Regions from separate parts of the Paeniglutamicibacter selenitireducens genome, predicted to be linked through region 2. Evidence: riboswitches for the same ligand, from Rfam matches in the RefSeq annotation. Region 2 holds a riboswitch; the other holds the start of a gene.
The links. A riboswitch is a leader RNA that binds a small molecule or an ion and turns the genes downstream of it on or off. The one in region 2 is predicted to bind S-adenosylmethionine.
Positions count from the first base shown of each region.

Region 1 (6,605 bases), on a different contig from region 2:
CTCTGGATGGTTTCCGGCCTCACCTTCGTCGTGCAGCAGGGGTCCTTCTACGCGGGCTTGTTCCTGCTCGCGGGTTCCTTCGTCGTGAAGTCGGCCGAGGAAGCCGTGGAAGTGATCCGCAAGGAACAGCGTCCCCGCACCGCCGGCGACCAGGAGTAGGGTGGTGGGGCTTTCCATGGATTCGCGTCACATGCTGCGGTTGGGCGTGGCAGCAGCTGTTGCCGGTGCCGTCCTGGCCCTGGTGGGGACTCCGGTGTTCCTGGGGGTCTCCGACATGCTGCCCGCGTACCCCGACATGGTGCTCGGTTTCGCCAAGGCACTGCAGCAGGCCTTGCTCATCGGCGGCATTTTCATGGCCCTCGGATCGATCATGGTGCGGCACTTCGAGGTCCTGAGGGAAGTAGCGGATCATTCTGGCGGCGGGAAGGCGTCGACCGAGGGATCGGACTAGTTGTTAACGAACCGCGGGGTTGTGGTGAACGGGAAGCCCGTTTCGCCACAACCCCGCGGTTGTCGTTGTCTCTTGTTGAAACCCTAGAGGGTGATCGAGCCCTTGGGGGTCTCGAAGGTCACCGAAAGGATTCCCGGCGTGCCGTTCGGGGCCTGCCAGTCGACCGTGACTTCGCCGACCGGCAGCTGCTCGGGCTGTCCGAGCCAGTCGGCGACGCGATCGCTGGAACCGGCGATGCTGATCGAGGAAATCTTGCCCACCGGCGTCAGTGCCTTCGACGGGTGAAGGCTCTCGGTTCCGTCATCCCAGCGCAGCAGGTAGGGGACCTGCGGGTCGGCAATCAAACCGTTGACGCCGATTTGGCGCCAGGTCAGTTCCTGTCCATCGGGGAACTTCCGGTTTCCCGGGACCGAGCTGCGGCCCAGGCGTTCCTCGACCGGTGCCAGGTCGTCGACCGCGACGCACCAGCCCATCCAGCCGCCGCCGAGTTCGGAGCGCGCACGAACGGCCTGGCCGAACGGTGCCTTGTCCGATGCGGGGTGGTTCAGTACCTCGACGACTTCGAGGTACTGGTCGTTCTGCAACGGGAAGATGACATTGCGGGTACCAAATCGTGGGTGAATACCGCCCTTTACAGATTCGAGTCCAAGGGCCGCGCCGATCCGAGCGGCAGTTGCCGCGAGGCCGTCGGGTCCACAAGCGTAAGTTACATGGTCCAACCTCATCATGAACCCATCATGGCACGATGTGATCTGGCTCTCGACTTAGGGTTGCCTAACTTGAGAATGGGCTGCGGTTTCAGGCGCGGAACGCGGATCGCGCGCCGATCCTGCCGCGTTGTCACATTTTGAGATGTTCTTGCGCGCCCGCGATTCAGTGGGCAAGACTGGACGACAAGGTCATGAGTTCCAGCAACAAGCCCCGGCTTGCTGGACGGCAACCCTCCACCGCGGTGGGGTGCCCCGGGTGAAGACCAGGCCCTGCGCCAGAAAGGCGCAGGACAAGCGCGGGCATGCCCCTACGTACTAACCGACGCCACAGGCGTCGGCTACGGGCATACCCCTTGAATCCTTGAAGGGGACAACAATGTCAAACGACTGGTCATTTGAAACTCGCCAGATCCACGTGGGCCAGGAACCTGACGCCGCCACCGGCGCACGGGCCCTGCCGATCTACCAGACCACCGCCTTCGTGTTCCCGACGGCTGAAAGCGCCGCAGCACGGTTCGCTCTCCAGGAGCTGGAACCGATCTACACGCGCATCGGCAATCCCACGCAGGATGCGGTCGAGCAGCGCATCGCCAGCCTCGAGGGCGGCGTGGGAGCCCTGCTGCTGGCCTCGGGCCAGGCCGCCACCACGTTCGCGATCCTGAACCTCGCCGAGGCCGGCGACCACATCGTGGCGAGCCCCAGCCTCTACGGCGGGACGCAGAACCTGTTCAAGCACACGCTGCGCAAGCTGGGCATCGAGGTCAGCTTCGTTGCGGATCCCGACGACCTGGACGGCTGGCGCGAAGCGATCAAGCCCAACACCAAGGCGCTGTTCGGCGAGGTTGTCTCCAACCCGCGCCAGGACGTTCTGGACATCGAAGCAATCTCTGCCATCGCCCACGAGGCCGGCGTCCCGCTGATCGTCGACAACACCCTGGCAACCCCGTACCTGGTGCGTCCCATCGAGTGGGGTGCGGACATCGTGGTGCACTCGGCCACCAAGTACCTCGGCGGCCACGGCACCGCGATCGCCGGCGTCATCGTGGATTCGGGGAACTTCGACTTCGCCGCCGACCCGGAGAAGTTCCCGGGCTTCAACACCCCGGACGAGTCCTACAACGGCCTGGTCTTCGGCCGCGACCTGGGCGTCAACGGCATCCTCGGCGCCAACCTCGCCTACATCCTCAAGGCTCGCGTCCAGTTGCTGCGCGACCTGGGTTCCGCGGTTTCCCCGTTCAACTCGTTCCTGATCGCCCAAGGGCTGGAGACGTTGTCGCTGCGCATCGAGCGCCACGTTTCCAACGCGGTCGAGGTCGCCACCTGGCTGGAGGCGCACCCGCAGGTGAAGTCGGTCAACTACGCGGGCATCGAATCCAGCAAGTGGTTCGAGCGGGGGCGCAAGTACGGCCCCCGGGGCATCGGCGCGATCGTCGCCTTCGAGATCTCCGGAGGCCTAGAGGCCGGCCAGGGCTTCGTCGATGCGCTGACGCTGCACTCCCACGTGGCAAACCTCGGCGACGTCCGCTCGCTGGTTGTCCATCCTGCGTCCACCACGCACGCCCAGCTCACCGAGGAAGAGCGGGTCGCCGCGGGTGTTTCCCCGGGCCTGGTGCGGTTGAGCGTGGGCATCGAGAACATTGCCGACATCATCGCCGACCTCCGGGCGGGCTTCGAGGCAGTTGCCTCGATCTCCGAGGTTGAACTGCAGGGCGCCACTCGTTGAGCCTGGAGACTGACGTGGCATTTTTCGACGCGGAAACCGCCCAGGCGTTGGACTACGCCCCGGACGGGATCCTGCGCCACCTTCACACCGGTGGATACACCTTCGAGACAGGCGGAGTGCTTCCGGAGGTCGTGCTGGGCTTTGAGACCTGGGGGACGCTTAACGAGGATGCGTCAAACGCCGTCTACATCGCCCATGCACTGACCGGGGATTCCCACGTCGCCCGCGGGCTCTCGACCGAGCCCGGATGGTGGGACGGTTTCGTGGGTCCGGGCAAGACCGTGGACACCGACCGCTATTTCGTGGTGTCGGCGAACATGGTCGGTGGGTGTTCCGGATCCACCGGGCCGGCCAGCCTGGACCCGGACGGCAAGCCGTGGGGTTCGCGTTTCCCCTTCACGACCATCAAGGACTCCGTGCGCCTTGAAGCGCGCCTGGCCGATGCCCTGGGTATCAAGGTCTGGCACGCGGTGCTCGGCGGTTCCATGGGCGGGGCCCGGGTCCTGGAATGGGCTGTCGAGTTCCCGGAGCGGGTCAGGAACTGCGTTGTGGTGGCCGCGACAGCGGAATCCTCCGCGGAGCAGATCGCCTTCGCCCAGGCCCAGAGCGCCGCGATTCGCCTGGATCCGGACTTTGCCGGTGGCGACTACTACGCCAACGACAATGTCCCCTCCGCGGGGCTCGGATTGGCCCGCAGGATCGCTCACATCACCTACCGTGCCGAACCCGAACTCGAGGTGCGGTTCGGCCGCGCCGCGCAGGACGGGGAGGCCCCCTTCGGGTCCCCGGACCTGAACAGGGGCCGCTACCAGGTGGAGAGCTACCTGGACCACCAAGCCGGCAAGCTGGTGCAGCGCTTCGACGCCAACAGCTACCTGGTGCTGACCGACGCCTTGATGAGCCACGACGTGGGGCGCGGGCACGGTTCCATCGAAGCTGCGTTGGCACGCCTGGGTTCGGTCAACTTCTTCGTTTCGGCGGTTGACTCGGATCGCCTGTACTGGCCCGAGCAGTCGGAACGGTTGGCGAAGTCCCTGCCGAACCCGGTTGAGGTCCGCTACATCACTTCGCCGATCGGGCACGATGGATTCCTGACGGACATAGAACAGCTTGGCGATGCCCTGCGGGACCGGATTTTCTCCTAGGAATCAGGTTCCGGCAGGGTAGCCGGGTCGTTGAAGGCGAATGGCTCATGTTGAAGAACATTTCTTCAACATGAGCCATTCGCCTTTTGCCATGGGGGAGCTATTCGCCCAGTGCCTTGAGCCTGGCCTGGGTGTATTCGTCACGCGTGATCAGGCCTCGTGCCAACAGATCGTCCAGTTCGCGCAGCTTCTCTTCGATGGTTTTCTTGGGTGCCAGCATTTCGGAATTGGCAGCCCGGACCGCGAGCTCGGTTTGAAGCGTGAACGGATCCAGCCCCGCGTTCTTGCTGGCCTTGTAGTTACGGACGTAAAGGAACGCCATGAAAACGCCTGCCGCAAGAATCAGGAGGGTGACGATCCCGAAGATCACGCCGAACGAATCGAAAACGAATCCGAGGCCCCCGGGAAGACCGTTCCCGTCCGTATCGACGAATCCGAAGTCCTCGGGCTCCGGGTTGCCCAGCTGTTCCAGGACCTCCGGGGGAACAGCGTCGCTCGTAATGGTGCTTGCCAGCTTCATGGGTGCAGTCCTGTCCCGGCCCGGGCCGAAGTGGGAAAGGTCGACGCCGCGACCTGAAGCAACCAGTCAAGCACAAATTGATGGCAGAGCCTTGGACGTCGCCCTTGTGTATTCAGCGTGCGGCGACCATGTATCGTCCCCCTGGCGATCAGTCGGTCGAGCCGGTGCCCAGGGAAGGCGCCGTGGTGGACTCGCTGAACGGGACGGCCAGGGGACGCTTGGGTGTAATCCCGTCTCCGGAGGACTGGTGGCGGATGCGGCGAAGGACCCAGGGGGCCAAATGCGTCCGGGCCCAGATCAGGTCCTCGCGGCGGGCCTCGCGCCAGTTCTTCGGTTCGGTTTCCCCGGGCGAAGCGTGCTCCAGCTCGTGGGAAACATTCAGCGCATCAAGTGCCATGGCCGCGATCGTTTGGTGCCCGAGCGGCGAGAAATGCAGCCGGTCGTCGGCCCACATATGCGGCTGGTGCAGTTCGCGCAGCGACCACATGTCGGCAACAACCGCATCGTATCGGGCCGCGATCGTACGGACGTTTTCGTTGTAGATCGCTACCTTTCCGCGGATGCCGCCCAGTACCGGGGTGTCGCGGATGTCAGGGCCGGTGAAAAGCAGGATGGTCGCACCGGATGTCGCAAGGATCCGCATCAGTGCATCGAGCTTGTCGGCGATGGCGTCCGGATCGCCGCCGGGTCGGATGACGTCGTTTCCACCGGCGCACAGGCTGACCAAATCGGGCTTGAGCTCAAGGGCGGGGCCCGCCTGCTCGTCGAAAATCTGGGTAATGAGGCGGCCCCGGATGGCGAGATTGGCATAGGCGAAGTCCTCGACGCCGACGCTGAGCTGCTCGGCCACGCGGTCCGCCCAACCTCGGTAGCCACCGGGACTGTGTGGATCGACATCGCCGATTCCTTCGGTGAAGGAATCGCCCAAGGCCACGTAGCGCCGCCATGGGTGGAGAAGCGAGTTGTCGGTTGGCGAATCAGTGCTGAGGGAATCGGCGAAGTTGTTCACTTAGATATTCTTACCAAAGAATATCTAAGTTACCTAAGCGTAGGTTAAATGGCGACACGCAAGCGCGCGCGGATTCTGGTTGACTGGATGAATGAGTGAAAACACCTGGAACCCCACTGTTATCTGGTCGCGTCCCGAGGCCGAGCGAGCCGGAACCCCGCTGCTGGTGCTGCTGCACGGATATCTGTCCAACGAGGAAGACCTGATGGGGTTGGCACCGATGCTGCCCGAGGAATTCACCATCGTCTCGGTGCGGGCCCCGCAGGCCCTGGGGCCCGGATTCACGTGGTTCCCGCTGATGCAGGACCTTGACTATTCATTCGATGCGGTCAAGAAGTCGGTCGGGGACCTGTGGGCCTGGCTGGAACCCATCGCCAAGCAGCACTCGTCCGTCAGCCTGCTCGGGTTCTCCATGGGCATGGCGGTCGCCACCTCCCTGCTGCGTCACCAGCCGCAGGAGATCTCCACGGTCATCGGTCTCTCCGGCTTCGCGGTACCCGGGGACGATTCCGGGTTCTTCAAGGACGAGGAACTGGTCGGCCTCAAGACCCCGGTGTTCTGGGGCCGTGACCAGGCGGATCCCGTCATCACGGCGGACAAGATCGAGTACACGCACGCATGGGCCACCGAGAACGTGCATGTCACCAAGGTGCTTTACGCAAACATGCTGCACTCCGTCAACGCGCAGGAAATGGCGCACGTCCACGAATTCCTGACCCATGTGGTGCTCAAGGGTGCCTCGGTCTGACTCTCTTGTGTCACTTGATTGACACAAGCTTCGACCTCCTGTTTGTATTGTTTTGTTGATACAAGCGGGAGGTCTTTGCTTTCCCGAGAAAAGGACAGCACATGATTAACCTGCTCCCCGTCGCGGCCTTTCTAGGTTTTGGTGTTGCGCTGCTATTGCTGGTCCGCAAGGGATCCTTGTCGCAACGACGTAGCGACCTTGGCGATCTGGCGAACCGTGGCAGTGCGCCGGACGTCGCAACGGCCCGGAGGATTCTTCGGATCATGCGAGCCCGAAACATCTCGGCGTTTGCGGCGGCG
Region 1 covers NZ_JBPULF010000005.1:101,880-108,484, forward strand. The annotation lists gene ACSYDW_RS10820 (hypothetical protein) at 1-159, shown strand, start outside; gene ACSYDW_RS10825 (hypothetical protein) at 176-451, shown strand; gene ACSYDW_RS10830 (VOC family protein) at 535-1,179, opposite strand; SAM riboswitch class IV at 1,349-1,464, shown strand; gene ACSYDW_RS10835 (bifunctional o-acetylhomoserine/o-acetylserine sulfhydrylase) at 1,538-2,884, shown strand; gene metX (homoserine O-acetyltransferase MetX) at 2,887-4,029, shown strand; gene ACSYDW_RS10845 (SHOCT domain-containing protein) at 4,130-4,549, opposite strand; gene ACSYDW_RS10850 (SGNH/GDSL hydrolase family protein) at 4,698-5,558, opposite strand; gene ACSYDW_RS10855 (alpha/beta hydrolase) at 5,650-6,306, shown strand; gene ACSYDW_RS10860 (hypothetical protein) at 6,408-6,605, shown strand, end outside.
Region 1: it holds a riboswitch for S-adenosylmethionine, as region 2 does, so the genes downstream of both, ACSYDW_RS10835 (bifunctional o-acetylhomoserine/o-acetylserine sulfhydrylase) here and ACSYDW_RS00010 (O-acetylhomoserine aminocarboxypropyltransferase/cysteine synthase family protein) in region 2, are expected to answer to the same signal.

Region 2 (6,605 bases):
ACACCCAGCGGGAGCAGCTCCCTGGCGCGCTCGTGGTGCGGGTGTGAGGGCAGGCCGGCGTAGTTCACGTAGGCGACGCGCGGGTCGGCCTCCAGCCATTCGGCCACGGCCTTGGCGTTGGCAAGGTGCGCGTCCATGCGCTGCGGCAGCGTCTCGACGCCCTGCAGGAGCTGGAACGCCGACTGCGCCGGAAGCGCCGGGCCGATGTCGCGCAGCTGCTCGCTGCGCAGCTTGGTCAGGAATCCGTACTCGCCGAAGTTGTCCCACCAGGAGACGTTGCCGTAGGAGGCGACGGGCTCGGTCATCGACGGGAACTTGCCGTTGCCCCAGTTGAACGTGCCGGCCTCCACGACGACGCCGCCGAGGGTGGTTCCGTGGCCGCCGAGGAACTTGGTGGCCGAGTGGATCACGATGTCCGCGCCGTGCTCGATGGGGCGCAACAGGTACGGCGGCGTCAGCGTGGAGTCCACGACCAGCGGCAGGCCGGCGGCGTGGGCTACCTCGGCCAGGCCCCGGAGGTCGGCGATGTCGCCGGAGGGGTTCGCGACGACCTCGGTGTAGACGGCCTTGGTGTTTTCCCGGATGGCCGCGGCGAACGCGGCCGGGTCGGTGGAGTCCACGAACGTGGTCTCCACGCCGAAGCGGCGCAGTGTCACGTCGAGCTGCGTGATGGTTCCGCCGTAGAGCTTGGAGGAGGCGACGATGTGGTCGCCGGCGCCCGCGAGGGCGGCAAAGGTGATGAACTCTGCGGCCATGCCCGAGCCGGTGGCGACGGCGCCGATGCCGCCCTCGAGCGAGGCGATGCGCTCCTCGAACGCGGCGACCGTCGGGTTGCCGATGCGCGAATAGATGTTGCCGTACTTCTGCAGGGCAAACAGGTTGGCGGCGTCGTCGGAATCCTTGAAGACGAACGAGGTGCTCTGGTAGATCGGGACGGCACGGGAACCGTGCTCTGCGTCCGGGGTGCCGCCGGCGTGCAGTGCGCGCGTGCGGAATCCAAACTGGTGTTCGGCCATGAGGGGGCTGGCTCCTTGCGTAGGAGGCGCGTGCGATCCGGGGGGCGGACTGCACGCGCCGGTGGGGCGGTGCGGCGCTTCTCCCGGGTCAATGAGGTGCCCTGCCCCTGGGATCGTTGTGGATCCCGCAGGGGCCGGCACCAAAGATTGCTTGCGCGCTCTCCATCGTTTCTGGCGGTAGCACCTTGTCCACCGGAGTGTGGAAGGTTGCTGCGGCGTCATGGAACCAGATCTCTCGGCCGCTCGGGATGGGGTCTTGCTCCATTGTGGCAAAAATCCGGCCGTCGTCCAAAGAATGTGAGCCCAGATTGCGTCCGGGGTGTCCCGAATCGAAGAATCTGCACCGTGCTCGGGTGGCCCGGGAGCTGCCGCACGTGGAGTCCTGCGTGGAGCTTCGCGCGCCCCCGGGCCACGCGGGCGTCGGGGTGTCCCGCCGTGGCGCCGGCTACCCCATGGACTTCTGGCCGTCCAGGGTTTCGCGGATGATGTCCGCGTGCCCGGAGTGCTGGATCGTTTCGGCAATGATGTGCAGCAGCGTGCGGCGCACCGACCAGTGGGTGTCCACGAACCACGGGGCCTGGGGCAGCTCGTGCACGGTATCCAGGTCGATCCCTTCCAACAGTGCGTCGGTCTGCTCCGCGATGTGCGCGTACTTCTCCAACAGGCCTTCGAGGTGTTCGCCGGGCTGCATGCTGAACTCGGCGGTGAAGGCCTCAAGCGCCTCGGGCGGCATGTTGTAGAAATCCACGTCACCCCAGTCCATGGCGGCCTTGCCCTTGACCATGAACTGCTGCCACTGCAGTTCGACGGCGCTTACGTGCTTGATCAGCCCGCCGACGGTCAGCTCGCTGGCGGTGGAGCGGGTCGAGGCCTGCTCGTCGGTCAGGTTTTGGGCGGTGAAGCGCAGGAAGTGGCGGGCGTTGGCCAGGGCCTGGTGCAGGTCGGCGCGTTCCCCGGTCAGCGTGGTGTTGGTGGCCTTCATGGTGGTGCTCACGGTGTTGCTCCTCGTTCTTGGTGGGCTGGTAAAACCACGATAGGAGCCATAAGTGACAGATTTTGTCCTAAATAGCGGGAGAATGTTCTTGTGAGTACAAGCCAACGATCGCTGCGCCTTCTGTCGCTGCTGCAGACCCGGCGCTACTGGGCCGGCGAGGAGCTGGCGAAGCGCCTGGGGGTGTCGCTGCGCACGCTGCGCCGGGACGTGGACCAGCTGCGCGAGCTGGGCTATCCGGTGCAGGCCGAACGCGGCGTGGGTGGCGGCTACCAGCTGGCCGCCGGTGCTGCGCTGCCGCCGCTGGTGCTCGACGACGAGGAAGCTGTGGCCCTGGTCATCGGTCTGCAGTCGACAATCCACGGTGGCGAGGACTCGCTGGCCGACGCGGGGCTGCGCGCCCTGTCCAAGGTGGTTCCGGTCCTTCCGGAACGTCTGCGGCAGCGGGCGCAGGCGCTGACCGCCAGCACCGTGCCGCTGGACTCGCGGCATTCCGCACCGGATCCGGTGGATCCGCAGGTGCTGGTGGTGTTCGCCCAGGGATGCCGCGACCGCGAGCGCGTGGCCTTCGAGTACCGCGATGCCCGGGGTGCCGCCAGTTCGCGTCGGGTGGAGCCCGCCAAGCTGGTCAACGTGGGCAACCGCTACTACCTGGTGGCCTACGACCTGGACCGCGCCGATTGGCGCAGCTTCCGGGTGGACCGGGCCGAGAACGCCCGGCCCCGGGCGCTGCGCTTCGCGCCGCGGGAGATCCCCGGCGGAGACGCGGCGCAGTTCGTCCGCACCGGGCTGCACGGTTCCGGGCAGCAACAGGCCAGCGCCCGGGTGCACGCCGGCGCCGAAGAGCTCACCTCGCGCATCGGCAGGTGGTTTGAGATCCAGCCGTTTGACGGGCACAGCTGCGTGGTGCGCACCGACGGCACCGATCTGCGCTGGGCGGCGTTCGGGCTGGCGCTGAGCGGGGCGGAGGTCAGCGACGTGAAACCTGAGGAACTGCGCGAGCTGCTCTCGTCGTGGTCCTCAAAGCTGGCACCGGGTGGTGGGCCGCCGGCGGGGGAGCGGGATCAGGCCGGGCTAGGCTTGGGGCATGAATGAAACACTGGTTCTGGTCCGCCACGGCGAGACTGACTGGAACGCCGAGGGGCGCCTCCAGGGGCAGACCGATATCCCGCTGAACGACGCCGGCCACGAACAGGCCCGGGCTGCGGGCCTGGAACTGGCCGGATCCCCCTGGGACGTGCTGGTGTCCTCGACGCTGGGCCGGGCCGTGGAAACCGCGCGGCACATTGGCAGGGCCGTCGACCTGGGGCCGGGCGAGGAAATCGACGGGCTGTGCGAGCGCCACTACGGAAACGCCGAAGGCAGGGTCGTCCGGGACCTGCCGCGGGAGGAGATCGACGTGCTGCTGCGCTCGGCCGAACCCGAGGACGCCGTGGCGGGGCGCGGGATCGCGGCGCTCAACGACCTGCTGCTGCGGCACGAGGGCAAGAACATCATTGCCGTCGCCCACGGGACGCTGATCCGGCTGGTCCTCGATGCGCTGGGCCCAGGACGGCGCACGCCGCTGCTGCGCAACGGGCAGGTCGTCGAGGTCGACGTCGCGGCCCTGCGGCGCCACCTGGCGGCCGCCGGGCGCTAGCGCGCACGCGGTTCCGGGCGGCACGATGGTTCGGTGAGCGAAAACTTCTTCGGGAAGCCCGGGTTCTACGACCGCCGGGCCAGGGCCTACGACGCGATGCTGGGTTCCCCCGCCTACAACAGGATCTGCTGGGGAACGCACCCGGAGCAGTACGCGGCCTTTGCCGCGCGGGCGATCGGCTCGGCCGGGGGCCCGCTGCTCGAGGTGGCTGCCGGGACGGCGCGGGCCACGGCGCTGCTGCACGTTGCGGGGCGCCGGCCCACGACGCTGGTGGACCTGAGTGCGCCGATGCTGGGGCTGGCCCGCGAGTCGATCCGGCGGGCCGCCGGCGGCGAGGTGCCGGGGCGGATCACCCTTGAATGCCGGGACATGCTGGCCCCGGTGGACGGGCGGCGCTACGAAACCATCCTGGGCCTTGGCCTGCTGCACCTCGTCCCGGACCTGGCACCGCTGTTCGCCGGGCTGGGTGCGCAGCTGGGGGAGCGCGGGTCGCTGCACCTGGCCTCGCTGGTGCGCGGCCCGGCCCGCTCCAACGCCTACCTGAAAGTGCTGAAATCCCACGGGGACATCGCAGCGATCCGCACGGCCGGCCAACTGCGCGAGGCAGCGCTTGCCGCGGGGATCGGCGAGGTCACTGTGGACCGCGAGGGCGCCATGGCCTACCTGGTGGTGTCGCGGTAGGGGCGTCAGCCGGAAAGGGCGGACCCCTGTTAACGGCGCATGCGGCCGCCCCCGAAGGGGACGGCCGCATGCAGCTTCAGGCGGTGGCTACTTCTTGAGCTCGAAGCGGTCGGCATCCATGAGCTTGGCCCAGGCTGCGGCGAAGTCCTTCACGAACTTCTCCTTGGCGTCGTCCGAGGCGTATACCTCGGCCAGCGCGCGCAGCTCGGAGTTCGAGCCGAAGACCAGGTCCACGCGGCTGCCGTTCCAGCGGCCGTCGGTGGTGGAGTAGGTCTTTTCCTCGGCGTCCGGGGTCCATTCCAGGCCCAGTTCCATGAGGTTCGCGAAGAAGTCGTTGGTCAGCGCGCCCGGGGTGTCGGTGAAGACGCCCAGGTTCGACCCGTCCCAGTTGTTGCCCAGCACGCGCAGGCCGCCGAGCAGCACCGTCATCTCCGGGGCGGAGAGGCCCAGCAGGTTGGCGCGGTCCAGCAGCAGGTACTCGCTCGGGATGTCCAGGAAGCCCGAGTCGTAGTTGCGGAAGGCGTCGGCAACCGGCTCAAGCCATGCGAACTGGTCGACGTCGGTCTGCTCCTGGGTGGCATCCACGCGGCCCGGGGTGAACGGCACGGTGATGTCCTGGCCGGCGGCCAGGGCAGCCTGCTCCACGCCCACGTTGCCCGCAAGGACCACGACGTCGGCGAAGGAGGCCTTCACGGCCGAGGTGGCGTTGAACCCGTCAACGATTTCCTCGAGCTTGGCGATGACCGGCTTGAGCTGCTCCGGCTGGTTGACCTTCCACGAAACCTGCGGTTCCAGGCGGATGCGGCCGCCGTTGACGCCGCCGCGCTTGTCCGAGGAGCGGAAGGACGCTGCGGCCTTCCATGCGGTGGAGACCAGCTGCTGGACGCTCAGGCCCGATTCGGCGATGAGGTTCTTCAGCGCCGCGGTTTCCGCCTCGCCCAGGGTCTGGGCCGGGGCTGCCGGCAGCGGATCCTGCCAGATGAGGTCCTCGGCCGGGACCTCGGTGCCGAGGTAGCGGGCCTTCGGGCCCATGTCGCGGTGGGTCAGCTTGAACCACGCGCGGGCGTAGGCGTCGGCGAACTTTTCCGGGTTGTTCTTGAAGTCCAGCGAGATCGCGCCGTAGGCCGGGTCGAAGCGCAGGGCCAGGTCGCTGGTGAGCATGCGCGGTTCGCGGGTCTCTTCCGGGTTGTGTGCCATCGGGACAAGGCCCGCGCCGGCACCGTTGACCGGGCGCCACTGCTGGGCGCCGGCCGCGGAGTGGAACAGTTCCCACTCGTAGGCGAAGAGGATGTGGAAGAACTCGTTGTCCCAGCGGGTCGGGTGGTAGGTCCAGGTGACCTCCAGGCCGGAGCCGATGGTGTCATCGCCGTGGCCGGTTCCGTAGCCGGACTTCCAGCCCAGGCCCTGCATTTCCAGCGGGGCGGCTTCCGGCTCGGCACCCTTGTGCAGCTCTTCGCTGGCACCGTGGGTCTTGCCGAAGGTGTGGCCGCCGGCGATCAGGGCGACGGTTTCCTCGTCGTTCATGCCCATGCGGCGGAAGGTTTCGCGGATGTCCACGGCCGAGGCCAGCGGATCGGCGACGCCCTCCGGGCCTTCCGGGTTCACGTAGATCAGGCCCATCTGGACGGCTGCCAGCGGTGCTTCCAGGTTGCGGGCGCCGGTGTAGCGTTCGCTTTCCAGCCACACCTTTTCCGGGCCCCAGTAGACGTCGTCGTCTGCTTCCCAGACATCCGGGCGGCCGCCGGCGAAGCCGAAGGTCTTGAAGCCCATGGTCTCCATGGCGACGTTGCCGGCGAGGATCATGAGGTCGGCCCAGGAGATGGACTGGCCGTACTTCTTCTTGACCGGCCACAGCAGGCGGCGGGCCTTGTCAAGGTTGACGTTGTCCGGCCAGGAGTTCAGCGGGGCGAAGCGCTGCTGGCCGGCGCCGCCGCCGCCGCGGCCGTCGTGGCTGCGGTAGGTGCCGGCCGAGTGCCAGGCCATGCGGATGAAGAACGGGCCGTAGTGGCCGAAGTCGGCGGGCCACCAGTCGTAGGACTTGGTCATGGTCTCGGCGAGGTCGGCCTTCACGGCCTCCAGGTCCAGGGCCTCGAAGGCCTTGGTGTAGTCGAAGTCCTCATCCAGCGGGTTGGAAACCGCGGTGTTCTTGGCCAGGATCTTCAGGTTCAGCTTGCTTGGCCACCACTCGGTGTTCGCGCTGCCGCTGGTGGGGTGGGTGCGGCCACCGTGCATTACGGGGCATTTGCCTGTCGAGGTCTCGGACATGGCTTCCTTTCAA
Region 2 covers NZ_JBPULF010000001.1:1,029-7,633, forward strand. The annotation lists gene ACSYDW_RS00010 (O-acetylhomoserine aminocarboxypropyltransferase/cysteine synthase family protein) at 1-1,016, opposite strand, end outside; SAM riboswitch class I at 1,176-1,271, opposite strand; gene ACSYDW_RS00015 (DinB family protein) at 1,462-2,010, opposite strand; gene ACSYDW_RS00020 (helix-turn-helix transcriptional regulator) at 2,101-3,102, shown strand; gene ACSYDW_RS00025 (histidine phosphatase family protein) at 3,095-3,646, shown strand; gene ACSYDW_RS00030 (class I SAM-dependent methyltransferase) at 3,680-4,327, shown strand; gene katG (catalase/peroxidase HPI) at 4,415-6,592, opposite strand.